2 regions of the Leifsonia sp. Y862 genome follow, and region 2 is predicted to be linked to the other one. Evidence: riboswitches for the same ligand, from Rfam matches in the RefSeq annotation. Region 2 holds a riboswitch; the other holds the start of a gene.
What was found. Region 2 has a riboswitch for glycine ahead of gcvT (glycine cleavage system aminomethyltransferase GcvT). Riboswitches for the same ligand answer to the same signal wherever they lie in the genome.
Positions count from the first base shown of each region.

Region 1: another riboswitch for glycine. It lies ahead of AC25Z0_RS16335 (L-serine ammonia-lyase); the one in region 2 lies ahead of gcvT (glycine cleavage system aminomethyltransferase GcvT).

Region 1 is NZ_JBYHFR010000003.1:429,487-435,779, forward strand. It holds gene AC25Z0_RS16320 (SDR family oxidoreductase) at 1-269, shown strand, start outside; gene AC25Z0_RS16325 (FadR/GntR family transcriptional regulator) at 334-1,017, opposite strand; gene AC25Z0_RS16330 (MFS transporter) at 1,299-2,708, opposite strand; glycine riboswitch at 2,855-2,953, shown strand; gene AC25Z0_RS16335 (L-serine ammonia-lyase) at 3,159-4,556, shown strand; gene AC25Z0_RS16340 (winged helix-turn-helix transcriptional regulator) at 4,557-4,973, opposite strand; gene AC25Z0_RS16345 (aldo/keto reductase family oxidoreductase) at 5,102-5,974, shown strand; gene AC25Z0_RS16350 (InlB B-repeat-containing protein) at 6,035-6,293, opposite strand, start outside.
Region 2 is NZ_JBYHFR010000001.1:369,400-375,692, forward strand. It holds gene AC25Z0_RS01740 (response regulator) at 1-263, shown strand, start outside; gene AC25Z0_RS01745 (hypothetical protein) at 408-1,283, shown strand; glycine riboswitch at 1,466-1,563, shown strand; glycine riboswitch at 1,564-1,671, shown strand; gene gcvT (glycine cleavage system aminomethyltransferase GcvT) at 1,737-2,888, shown strand; gene gcvH (glycine cleavage system protein GcvH) at 2,934-3,311, shown strand; gene gcvP (aminomethyl-transferring glycine dehydrogenase) at 3,382-6,293, shown strand, end outside.

The DNA.
Region 1 (6,293 bases), on a different contig from region 2:
ACTTCGCCAATACAGACCCGATCGGCCTTGGATACGTCGCCTCGAAGACTGCGCTGACCGCCGTCACCATGATGTACGCCCGCGACCTCGTCGGAGACCATATCCTCGTGAACGCGGTCTGCCCTGGCTTCGTTGCAACCGACCTGAACAATTTCCACGGCGTCCGCACTCCTGCGGAGGGCGCGGCATCAGCGGTGCGCATGGCGACGATCGCGGCAGACGGACCCACCGGAACCTTCACCGACGACTACGGCCCCGTGGCCTGGTAGCGGATCCGCAGAAGCGCCGAGGTCGACCTGACCTCGGCGATTCTGCGCGTTCGAAAGCTGCTCGCTATGACGATGCTGTGGCCGCGTCACGCAGCCACTGCTCGACGCCGGAGATGTGCACGGTCGTGAGCGCCTGGGCCAGCCCGGCATCCCCGCGTTCGAGAGCGTCGACTATGGCCTTGTGCTCGTCGAGGGTGCGTTCGACGGAGTGCTCCTGGGTGAGGCCGCGCCAGATGCGCGCGCGCACGGTGTTGCTCGACAGCGAATCGATGAGACTCGACAGGTACGAGTTGCCCGACGTCGCCACGATGGCGCCGTGGAACTCCAGGTCGTGTGCCACGAGGCCCTCGACGCTCGTCTTCTCGTTGACCGACTCAATCTGGGTGCGGAGGTCGCGCACGACATCCGCTGTTATGTGTGTGGCCGCGAGTGCGACGGCAGCCGGTTCCAGAATGCGGCGAACGGCAAACAGCTCCAGGATGGACGAGTCGTCATGCAGGTCGACCACGAATGACATGGCCTCAAGCAGCAGGCGAGGTTCGAGGCTGGTGACGTAGGTGCCGTCGCCGCGTCGCACGTCGAGCACCCGAATCACCTCGAGCGCCTTCACCGCTTCACGCAATGAGCTGCGGCTCAGCCCGAGCCCCTCGCTGAGTTCTTTCTCCGGGGGCAGCCGGTCGCCTGGCGAGAGTTCGCCGGAGAGAATCATGTCTTTGATCTTCAGGATCGCTTCGTCGGTGACCGCCATGCAAAGATCCTACCTTTGCGGGCGACCCCGCTGATTGAGGAGCCGCGCCCTCCCCGCTGATTGAGGAGCGAGCGCCAGCGAGTGTCTCGAAATCGAGCTACGCGCATCGAACGCAGCTATGCGGCAGCTGCAACACCCGCACAGCTGCGTTCGACCCGCGCTGCGACTGCGTGGGTGCGCCGACGGCCCACCAAGGGGTCTCGAGACGGCCTGGCGGCCTCCTCGACCGGCGGAGACTGTCCCGAAATCGAGCTACGCCAAGCGGATGCCGTGGGTTGCGGCTAGCGGATCTGCTCCTGCTTCGACTTGACCGGGATCAAGAGGGCGAGGCCCACGGCGATCACCAGGACGATGCCGAGGATGCCCCAGTACTGCGCGCCGCCGAACGTGACGAACAGGGCGAACGCCGTCGGCGCCAGGAAGGTGGCAGCCTTGCCCGTTGTGGCGTAGAGGCCGAAGACCTCGCCCTCCCGGCCGGAAGGGATGACACGGGCCAGGAACGAGCGGCTGGCGGACTGCGCGGGTCCGACGAAGAGGCAGAGTGCAAGACCGAAGGTCCAGAAGACAATCTGGCCTCCGTCGTGCAGGAGGAACACGGCAGATCCGCAGACGATCAAGCCGATCAGCGACGCGACGATGACGGGCTTCGGCCCGATCTTGTCGTCGAGCAACCCGATCGACACGGTGGCGACACCGGCGACCACGTTCGCGGCGATGGCGAAGATGATGACCTCACCGGCTGTGAACCCGAAGGTGCCAGCGGCCAGGATTCCCCCGAAGGAGAAGACGCCTACCAATCCGTCACGGAACACCGCGCTGGCAATGAGGAAGAAGACCGTCTGCCGACTGGTCTTCCAGAGCGCTGCAATGTCGCGGCCCAGCCGAGCATACGAGGCGAAGAATCCCACCTTGTCACGGGCAACCTTGGCCGGCGCGTGGTATTCCGGCACGGCGAGCAGCACTGGGAGGGCGAACAACCCGAACCAGACGGCCGCGATGAGCATCGAGACGCGTACCGCCATGCCGTTCTCGTTGGTGACGCCGAACAGGCCGACCTCAGGGTTGATGAAGCCGAAGTACACGATCAGCAGCAGCACGATGCCGCCGAAGTAGCCCATCGACCAACCGAATCCGCTCACCTTGCCGATGGAGCGCGGGGTGGAGACGTTCACGAGCATGGCGTTGTAGTTGACCGACGCGAACTCGAAGAAGACGGTACCGACGGCGAGCAGCAGCAGCCCCAGCCACAGGTAGGAGGGGGAGGGCTCGACGAAGAACATCAGCGCGGTGACGGCAACGACGACGTACGTGTTGATGGCCAGCCAGAACTTGCGACGCCCGGAAACATCGGAACGCTGCCCGGTGATGGGCGCGAGGAGCGCAACGATCAGGCCAGCGGCCGCGAGCGTCCAGCCGAGCTGGCTGGAGACGAACGCCTCTCCGCCGAAGGATTCGCCGGTGAGGTAGACCGTGAAGACGAACGTGGTGACGACCGCGTTGAAGGCCGCTCCGCCCCAGTCCCACAAGCTCCAGGAGAGCACTCTGCCCTTGCGCGCTTTCTGGGCGGCGACCGACTCGACCTGGGCGTTATCCACGCCGATCGTCGCGGCGGCTCCGTCTGGCCTGGTCAGGTGCGACGGCGGAAAGTTGCGGGGCGAATTCGTGGGCTCCGGCTTGGAGTGCTCGTTCATGAGTTCAGGCTACTGGCGAGCGGTGAACAATTGGGGAAGGTGACCCGAACGGGGACCCCTCCCGTGGCCCCGGCCTTACCGGCCTCACCGGCCGCAGTGGAGGGAACTCAGGTATGGTTTTGACAACCCACAATTTCACACGCCAGTCATCCGCTGCGGGAGAGTTCTGCCGGCAGTTTTCGGCAGGCGCCGTAGGAGCAAATCCTCCCCAGGAATCTCTCAGGCCCCTGTACCGCTGCGGTAGGCACCTCTGAAAAGTGGCCAGGCTTCCACCATCTGCCTGACCCACCGACGGTGCAAGCGTCAGCCCAGCCAGGGTCGGCGCGGAAACTCTCAGGTCCGATACAGAGCGGGGAGGACTCAACGATTGCCCGCGCCCTGCGCGGCCTGACCATCGGAGTTCCTCGTGACCCCATCCCGCTTCCGCTCCCTCTTCGTCTCGAGCAGCTCATGGCTGTAGGAGTTTTCGACCTCTTCTCCGTCGGAATCGGACCCTCGAGTTCGCACACCGTCGGGCCGATGCGGGCAGCCGCCGTGTTCGCCGCCGAGTTGGCCGAGCGCGGTCTCGCCGAGAGGGCAGTAGGACTTCGCGTTGACCTGTACGGTTCCCTGGCCGCAACCGGCCGTGGGCACGGCACCATGACGGCCGTGATGCTCGGCCTCGAAGGTCGCCATCCAGAGCTGATCCTGCCGGAAGAGGTCGAAGCCAGCCTGGTCAGGATCGCGGCCGACGGCGCGCTCGTGCTCGCCGGCATCCGCTCACTGCCGTATGCCGAAAGCGACATGGTGCTGCATCCGCTCACCGTGCTGGCTCGCCATACGAACGGCATGAAATTTGAGGTGACGGATGCCGCTGGCGCTGTTGTGCACGCGGCCACCTTCTTCTCCGTCGGTGGCGGGTTCATCGTGCGCGAGGGGGAGGAGCAGACCAAGGCCGAGCAACTGGCTGCGTCGAAGCAGGACCTCCCGCTGCCCTTCCGGACCGCGGCCGAGCTGCTCGCGCACTGCCGGGAGCAGGAGCTGAACTTCAGCGGTGTCATGCTGCAGAACGAACTCGCCAGCCGCACTGAGCCCGAGGTGACGGCCGGGCTGCTGCACATCCGCGACGTGATGGAGGAGTGTAAGAACTCCAGCATCGCGCGCACCGGAACGCTGCCAGGCGGGCTGAATGTGCGCCGCCGCGCGCCGGCCTGGTACCAGCGTCTGCTCGTCGAAGACCCGAACCGCGACCCGAAGTTCTGGCAGGAATGGGTGAACCTCGTGGCGCTCGCCGTGAATGAGGAGAACGCAACGGGCGGCAGGGTGGTCACCGCGCCCACCAACGGAGCAGCCGGCATCATTCCCGCGGTCATGTTCTATGCCACGCACTATGCGCCCGGCATGGATACCGCCAGCCAGGAGGTGAAGGACGCCGCCGTCGTGCGCTTCCTGCTCGCCGCCGGTGCCGTCGGAGTCCTTTATAAGGAGCAGGCGTCGATCTCAGGGGCGGAAGTCGGCTGCCAGGGCGAGGTGGGGTCTGCGTCGTCGATGGCCGCCGCCGGCCTGGCCGAGGTGCTCGGCGGCACGCCAGAGCAGGTGGAGAACGCGGCCGAGATTGCGATGGAGCACAACTTGGGCCTCACCTGCGATCCCATCGGAGGCCTCGTGCAGATCCCGTGCATCGAGCGCAACGCGATCGCGGCCGGGAAGGCCATCAACGCCGCGAAGATGGCGCTCTGGGGAGACGGAACGCACCGGGTGTCACTCGACGAGGTGATCGTGACCATGCGGGAGACCGGCAAGGACATGAGCTCGAAGTACAAGGAGACCGCGCTCGGCGGCCTCGCCGTCAACGTGGTGGAGTGCTAGCTAGCTGGCGTAGGACTCGCGGTTGGAAAGCACCTCATCCATGTGCGTCTCCGCCCACGATTTGAGTCCGCGGATCATCTGGTGCAACGACAGTCCAAGATCTGTCAGTTCGTAGGTGACCGTGACGGGAACCGTCGGTGTCGCGGTGCGGCTGACTAATCCGTCGCGCTCCAGCGACCGGAGCGTCTGGGTGAGCATCTTCGGGCTGACTCCGGCCAGCGTGCGGGACAACTCCGAATAGCGCATCGGCCCGGCCTCGCCGATGCAGTCGGGGCCGCTTCCGAGCGCGGTGAGTATCAGCGTGACCCATTTGTCGGAGATCCGGTCCAGCAGCTTCTGGCTCGGGCAGACGGCCAGGAAGGCGTCGTAGTTCGTCTTGTTCTGCGCCTTTTGTGCGGCGGCGGTCATGGTTGCCATCGATGGTTCCTTCCACCCGCGGGTAACTAACGCACCTGAAAGTGCCTACTTCCCGACGGGAAGTTACTTCCTCATACTGGGGCAAGGAGCCATTCGGCACCAGCCCCATTCCACGGAAAGGCAAAAACTTGACCACGCTTTCAACCACACTTCCCGGCGGCACCTGGTCTCTCGGCGACCTGACGGTCTCGCGTTTCGGATACGGCGCTATGCAGCTCGCCGGCCCCTGGGTCATGGGCCCGCCCGCTGACATCGATGGAGCACTCGCCGTGCTCCGTGAGGCCGTAGAACTCGGAATCACACACATCGACACGAGCGACGCCTACGGGCCGCGCATTACCAACCAGCTCATCCGCGAAGCGCTGCACCCGTACCCCGAATCCCTTCACATTGTGACCAAGGTCGGTGCGAACCGCGACGAGCAGGGCGGCTGGCCTGCGGCCCGTCGACCCGAAGACCTGCGCCGTGCTGTGCATGAGAACCTCGAAGCACTCGGCCTCGAAACGCTCGACCTCGTCAACCTCCGGCTCGGCAACGCTGAGGGGCCAGAGGCTGGTTCGATCGCCGAGTCGTTCGAAGCGCTCGTCGAGCTGCAGGAGGAGGGCCTGATCCGGCATCTCGGCGTGAGCAACGCGACGGCTGAGCAGGTGGCAGAGGCCATGGCGATCGGGCCGATCGTGTGCGTGCAGAACATGTACAACCTCGCCCACCGCCATGATGACGAGCTGATCGACATGCTCGCGGGCGAGGGCGTTGCCTACGTGCCCTTCTTCCCGCTCGGTGGCTTCAGCCCACTGCAGTCCGAAGCGCTCTCAGCCGTGGCGTCGCGATTGGGCACGACGCCGATGTCGGTCGCCCTGGCGTGGCTGCTGCAGCGGTCACCAAACATCCTGCTGATTCCCGGAACATCGTCGGTCACGCACCTGCGCGAGAACATCGCTGGCGCAGGGATTACGCTCTCGGCAGACGACGTCGCCGAGTTGGACACAATCGGCCGCTAGCCGATCGGACGGACGTCCGGGGCCTCGCCTTCGTGTGATGACGAGGCCCAAATGTGGCGCTTAGACCGCGCTGGCGCGGCGCCGGCGCACGAGGACTCCGGCGAGCCCTGCGATGAGGAGAATGAGCGCTCCGAGCCCTGCCGCACCGCCGTCGAAACCGGTGGATGCCAGTTTCGGGTCGACTGACGCCGGCGTGACCCTGGGTGTGACGGTCGGCGTTGGGGTGCTCGTGGGCGGCGTGACTACTGCGACGGCGGTCCACTGGGCGTAGAGGACAACGTCGCCGGTCACGGTGCCCGCGAAGTTCCACTTCGTGCCG
Region 2 (6,293 bases):
CGCGAGCGGCCCTGGCGTTGCTGCCCGCTCCGGCGCAGACCCAACGAGAGATCGTGAGCACACGGGAAGAGCAAGTGCTCCGGCTGATCACCCGCGGGCTGTCGAACAAGCAGATCGGCGTGGAGCTCGGAATCGCAGAGCGCACGGTCAAGGTGCACGTCGGTCACCTGTTCCGCCGCATCGGGGTAGGTGACCGCACGAGCGCGGCGATGTGGGCGAGGGACAACCTGCCCGATAAGCGCTCGGCGGGAGACACCGCCTAGCCAGCGTGCGATGGTACTAGTCCCATGGTCTGATTGCCGGCGATCCAGGCGTCGCTGAGAGTGGAGGTGGGCACTCACCGGGTGCCCGTCCAGAGCTGCTCACCTCAGCTCGTCCCCGCGCAGCCCACCCAGGAGGACCTCGTTATGTCCCGCACGCGTTCACTAATCAGCATCGGACGGGCGAGCATTCTCATCGCCGCCGTCGCGATCACTGGCTCGCTCGCCATCGCCGCTCCGGCATCCGCCTCAGGTAAAACCTCAACGGGCGGTGACTTCGGCGTGACTGTCAACGGCCAGTCATACAACCCCGCCGTGGGGAAGTCGGTCGACCTCAAAGACCTCGTGGCCAGCGGCACGATTGCTGTGCGCGGCCGCCACGTGGGCTTTGATATCAATCCGTCGACGTTGGGCGTCTACAACTACACGCTCACCGGTGCCCCTGACGCGCAGCGCATGGTCACCGCGCCCACCGTGATCTTCGCGTCGAAGGTGCCGACGTTGACTCCCGCACAGCTCTCCGGCGCGAGGATCGCCGAGCTCGAGATCAAGGACGACACGCTCACGGTGAAGTTCACCACCTCGCAGGGCAAGTTCAAGATCCAGGCGAAGGACGGTGCGCAGGGCGGCATCTTCCAGATGGAGACCGAATTCGCCGGACCGGTCGAGTTCACCCACACCCTCGGCGCCGGCCTGTTCTACTTCGTGAACAGCTTTACAGGGAAGATCAACTTCGGCTCTGGCGTCGACGCAGTGACCACGGCGCAAGACCCGGCGAACGCCCATCAGATGCTGCTCGGCAAGGACAGCCCGCAGGTGGCGACGAAAACGTTGCAGACCGGCACCGTCACCAAGTGGGTCGTGCAGCCCGGTGGTCGGCTGGGCGGCGTGCTCGGTGAGGACGCGATCGAGCTCTCACAGGGTGCAACGAACTGCACCAGCCAGTGCCAGGCGCAGAATCAGATCCGTGGTTCGGTCGAGGTGCCACCGAACCCGGTCGACCCCACGCCGATCGGACGCTGACCCGCAGTATCCGGCCACAGCGAGAATCGCCGACCTGTCACACAGGTCGGCGATTCTGGGTGACAGGTCTGCATACACGACGAGTTTCGGGTCGCGGGCTGCCGAGCCGCTAGGCTGTGATCGCACAGGGTTTTCGCGCACTCAGAGAACCGGTTGCACCCATAACTGAACAACTGGCCATCATGGTCGATGCGGGAGAATTCGACGTCGCAAGACGAGCGAACACCGAAGGAGCAATCCTCCCCGACAATCTCTCAGGTACGCGTACCGCATCGAATTGGCCACTCTGAAAAGTAGTTGCGGCACCAACGCGACTCGCCCACGGTGAAAGTCACGCCCCAGCAATGGGTGTGGCGAAGCTCTCAGGCCTGACGACAGAGGGGGAGTTCCCACCGGGTTCAATCGAACCCGCGACTCTCGCCATCCTCGCGGCTGGTGACGACCGGAGAACTCATGACCTCTGCATCAGAAAACCAGACCGACGAGCGGCTCTCGCCCCTGCACGACGCTCACGTCGCCGCCGGCGCCAGCTTCACTGACTTCGCCGGCTGGCAGATGCCGGTGCGCTACACCAGCGACCTCGCAGAGCACCACGCCGTGCGCAGCAATGCCGGCCTGTTCGACCTGTCGCACATGGCAGAGATCCTGGTCGACGGCCCCGACGCCCCAGCCTTCCTCGACTACGCGCTCGCCGGAAAGATCTCGGCCACCGTGTACGGCCAGGCGAAGTACAGCCTGCTCCTGAACGAGGCCGGCGGCATCATCGACGACCTCGTCGTCTACCGCCTCGGCGACACCACCTTCCTCGTCGTCGCCAACGCCGGTAACCGTTTCCCCGCCGCTGAAGCGCTCAGCGCCCGTGCAGACGGCTTCGACGTGACCGTCACCGACCAGAGCGACGACATCGCCCTCATCGCCGTGCAGGGTCCCGCCGCCCGCGCCATCCTCGAGGCAACGGCAGGCATCGCCGATCTCGGCATCCCGCTCGACGAACTCAAGTACTACTGGTCAACGGATGCCACCTTCGCCGGCCTCCCACTCCTGGTCGCCCGCACCGGCTACACCGGCGAAGACGGCTTTGAGCTCTACATCCAAGCGGATGCCGCCCGCGCCCTCTGGGACGCCATCGTCGTCGCCGGCGCAGATCACAACCTGGTCCCAGCAGGACTTGCCAGCCGCGACACCCTGCGCCTGGAAGCCGGAATGCCGCTGTACGGCCACGAACTCGGCCTGGACACCTTCCCCGCCCAGGCAGGACTCGGCCGCGTCGTCGCCCTGGCCAAGGAGAACGACTTCGTCGGGCGTGCCGCCAGCGAAGCCGGTCCGGCAGCGGACGCCCGCGTGCTGGTCGGCCTGGTCTCAGAGGGCAAGCGCGCCGGCCGCGCCGACTACCCGGTGTTCGCAGCGGCAGACGCAGCGGCATCCGCTGAGCCGGTGGGCATCGTCACCAGCGGCGCCCTCTCACCGACCCTCGGACACCCGGTCATGATGGCCTACGTCAGCCCTGACCTGGCCGACGTCGGCACCGAGCTGTTCGTCGACGTGCGCGGAACGCGCATCCCGGCATCCGTCACAAAGCTCCCGTTCTACAAGCGCCAGAAGTAACTCGCTCACTCCCCGCCAGCACACCCCACTACCTCAGAGGACACCATGACTGACACGACAGCACTCCAGTACACCGCAGAGCACGAGTGGCTCCGCATTGATGCAGAGGCGAAGACCGCGACCGTTGGAATCACCGCGTACGCCGCTGACAAGCTCGGAGACGTCGTCTTCGTCGAGCTGCCCGCCGTCGGATCCAGCGTCGCCAACGGCACGGTCGTCGGCGAGATCGAATCGACGAAGTCGGTCGGCGAACTCTTCGCACCGGTCAACGGCACCGTCGTCGAGATCAACGACGCGGTCGTGGCCAGCCCTGAGCTCGTCAACAGCGACCCGTTCGGCGAAGGCTGGCTCATCAAGGTCAGCTTCACCGAGCTGCCCACGCTGCTGAGCTTCGACGAGTACTCCGCCATCGTCGGCGAGTAGCGCACTCAGCCACCAGCACCCCTCCCCAAACCAGTTCTACACACCAGGAACGCGCAGGTTTAGTACACACATGTCTCAGGCTTTTGCAGGGCGTCACATCGGTACGGATGCCGCAGCCCAATCACACATGCTCGCCTCACTCGGCTATGACTCTGTCGATGCGCTGGTCGAAGCAGCTATTCCGGCGTCGATCCACGTTGACCAGTTCCGCGTCGACGGCGACAGCACGCTGCCGCCCGCCGCGACTGAGCGTGAGGCCATCACCGAGCTGCGGGAGCTGGCAAACCGCAACACGGTGAAGCGCAGCATGATCGGACTCGGCTACTACGACACGATCACGCCAGCTGTGATCAAGCGCAACGTGCTCGAGAACCCGAGCTGGTACACGGCATACACGCCGTACCAGCCCGAGATCTCGCAGGGCCGCCTCGAGGCACTGATCAACTTCCAGACCATGGTCACCGACCTCACTGGCCTCGCCACCGCCAACGCCTCGATGCTCGACGAGGGCACCGCCGTCGTTGAGGGCATGATGCTGGCCCGTCGAGCGTCCAAGCTCACGTCGCCGCGGTTCATCGTCGACGCAGACGCACTGCCGCAGACCAAGGCGCTGCTCGTCAACCGCGCAGCGGCCGTCGGCATCGAGCTCGTCGAGCTCGATCTCGCCGCGCTGGGTGAGTCAGTCGAAGCCGCTCTCGGCGACCACTTCGGCATCTTCGTGCAGTACCCGGGCGCATCCGGTCGTGTCTGGAACCCGCAGGCACTCATCGCGGCGACCCAGGCACAGGGCGGCCTCGCTGTCGTCGCGGCCGACCTGCTCGCGCTCACCCTCATCGCCTCACCTGGCGACCTCGGAGCGGATGTCGCGGTCGGCACCAGCCAGCGCTTCGGCGTTCCCATGGGCTTCGGTGGCCCGCACGCCGGCTACATGGCCGTGCGCAAGGGACTGGAGCGTCAGCTGCCAGGCCGCCTCGTCGGCGTGAGCGTCGACGCCGCAGGCCACCCGGCATACCGACTGTCCCTGCAGGTGCGCGAGCAGCACATCCGCCGCGACAAGGCCACCTCGAACATCTGTACAGCCCAGGTGCTGCTCGCCGTGATGGCCGGCATGTACGCGGTCTACCACGGGCCGGCTGGCCTGAAGGCGATCGCAACCCAGGTGCACGAGAGCGCGAGCGAACTCGTGGCCGCACTCAGCGCATCCGGTGTGAGCGTCGAGAGTGACACCTACTTCGACACGGTTCGCGTGTCTGTTCCCGGTCGCGCGGCAGAGATCGTCTCCCGCGCAGCGGTCGACGGCGTCAACCTCTACCTCGTCGACGGCGACACCGTCGGCATCTCGGTGGACGAGACGACGACGCGCTCAGACCTCACCCGCGTCATCGGCGCATTCGGCGGGCGCAACGCCTTCGGCGCCGTTGACTTCGACGCCCTCGAGGGCGCGGCAGCCACGAGCGCAGCGACCAGCATTCCCACGAGCCTGGCGCGCACCAGCGAGTACCTCACGCACGCCGTGTTCAACACGCACCGCTCAGAGACCAGCATGATGCGCTACCTCAAGCGCCTCGCCGACTACGACTACGCACTCGACCGCGGCATGATCCCGCTGGGCTCCTGCACCATGAAGCTGAACGCTGCCACCGAGATGGAAGCCGTCACCTGGCCTGAGTTCGGCGGCATCCACCCGTTCGCGCCCAAGGACGACGTGGCCGGCTACCTCGAACTGGTCAGCCAGCTCGAAACCTGGCTGACGGATGTCACGGGCTACGCATCCGTCTCGCTGCAGCCGAACGCCGGCAGCCAGGGCGAACTCGCCGGGCTCCTCGCCATCCGCGGCTACCACCTGTCGCAGGGCAACACGCACCGCACGGTGTGCCTGATCCCGTCGAGCGCGCACGGCACGAACGCGGCCTCAGCTGTGCTCGCCGGCATGCGCGTCGTCGTTGTCGCCTGCGATGACCTCGGCAACGTCGACCTCGACGACCTCAAGGCCAAGATCGCAGAGCACGCAGAGAACCTCGCAGCGCTCATGATCACCTACCCCTCGACCCACGGCGTGTACGAGCACGAGGTGCCTGCCATTACGCAGGCCGTGCACGATGCCGGTGGCCAGGTCTACGTTGACGGCGCAAACCTCAACGCGCTGCTCGGATTCGCCCGCTTCGGCGACTTCGGCGGCGACGTGTCGCACCTCAACCTGCACAAGACGTTCTGCATCCCGCACGGCGGTGGCGGCCCAGGCGTCGGCCCGGTCGCAGCGAAGGCGCACCTCGCTCCCTTCCTGCCCGGCCACCCGCTCGCGCAGTCGAGCGAGCACTACCTGCTGGGCGCAGACCAGACCGCGAGCACCGTCGAACACGCGGGTGGTCCGGTGTCGGCCGCGCCATACGGCAGCCCGAGCATCCTGCCGATCTCGTGGGCCTACGTGCGCATGATGGGAGCCGACGGACTCAAGCAGGCGACGGCATCCGCTGTGCTGGCTGCCAACTACGTGGCAACGCGTTTGTCCGCACACTTCCCCGTGCTCTACGCGGGCGACAACGGGCTCGTCGCTCACGAGTGCATCCTCGATCTGCGCCCGCTCACCGAGGCAACCGGCGTCACCGTTGACGATGTGGCCAAGCGCCTCATCGACTACGGTTTCCACTCGCCGACCATGAGCTTCCCGGTCGCCGGTACCCTGATGGTCGAGCCCACAGAGAGCGAAGACCTCGGCGAGATCGACCGTTTCATCGACGCGATGATCGCCATCAAGGGTGAAGCGGATGCCGTCGCCGCCGGCACCTGGCCCGCCGACGACAACCCGTTGCGGAACGCTCCGCACACCGCGCGGTCAGTGATCGAGGGGGAGTGGGCACACGCCTACGACCGCGAGACCGCCGTCTACCCGGTGCGTGCGCTGATCCGCAACAAGTACTGGCCGCCGGTGCGTCGCATCGACCAGGCATACGGTGACCGCAACCTGGTGTGCGCCTGCCCGCC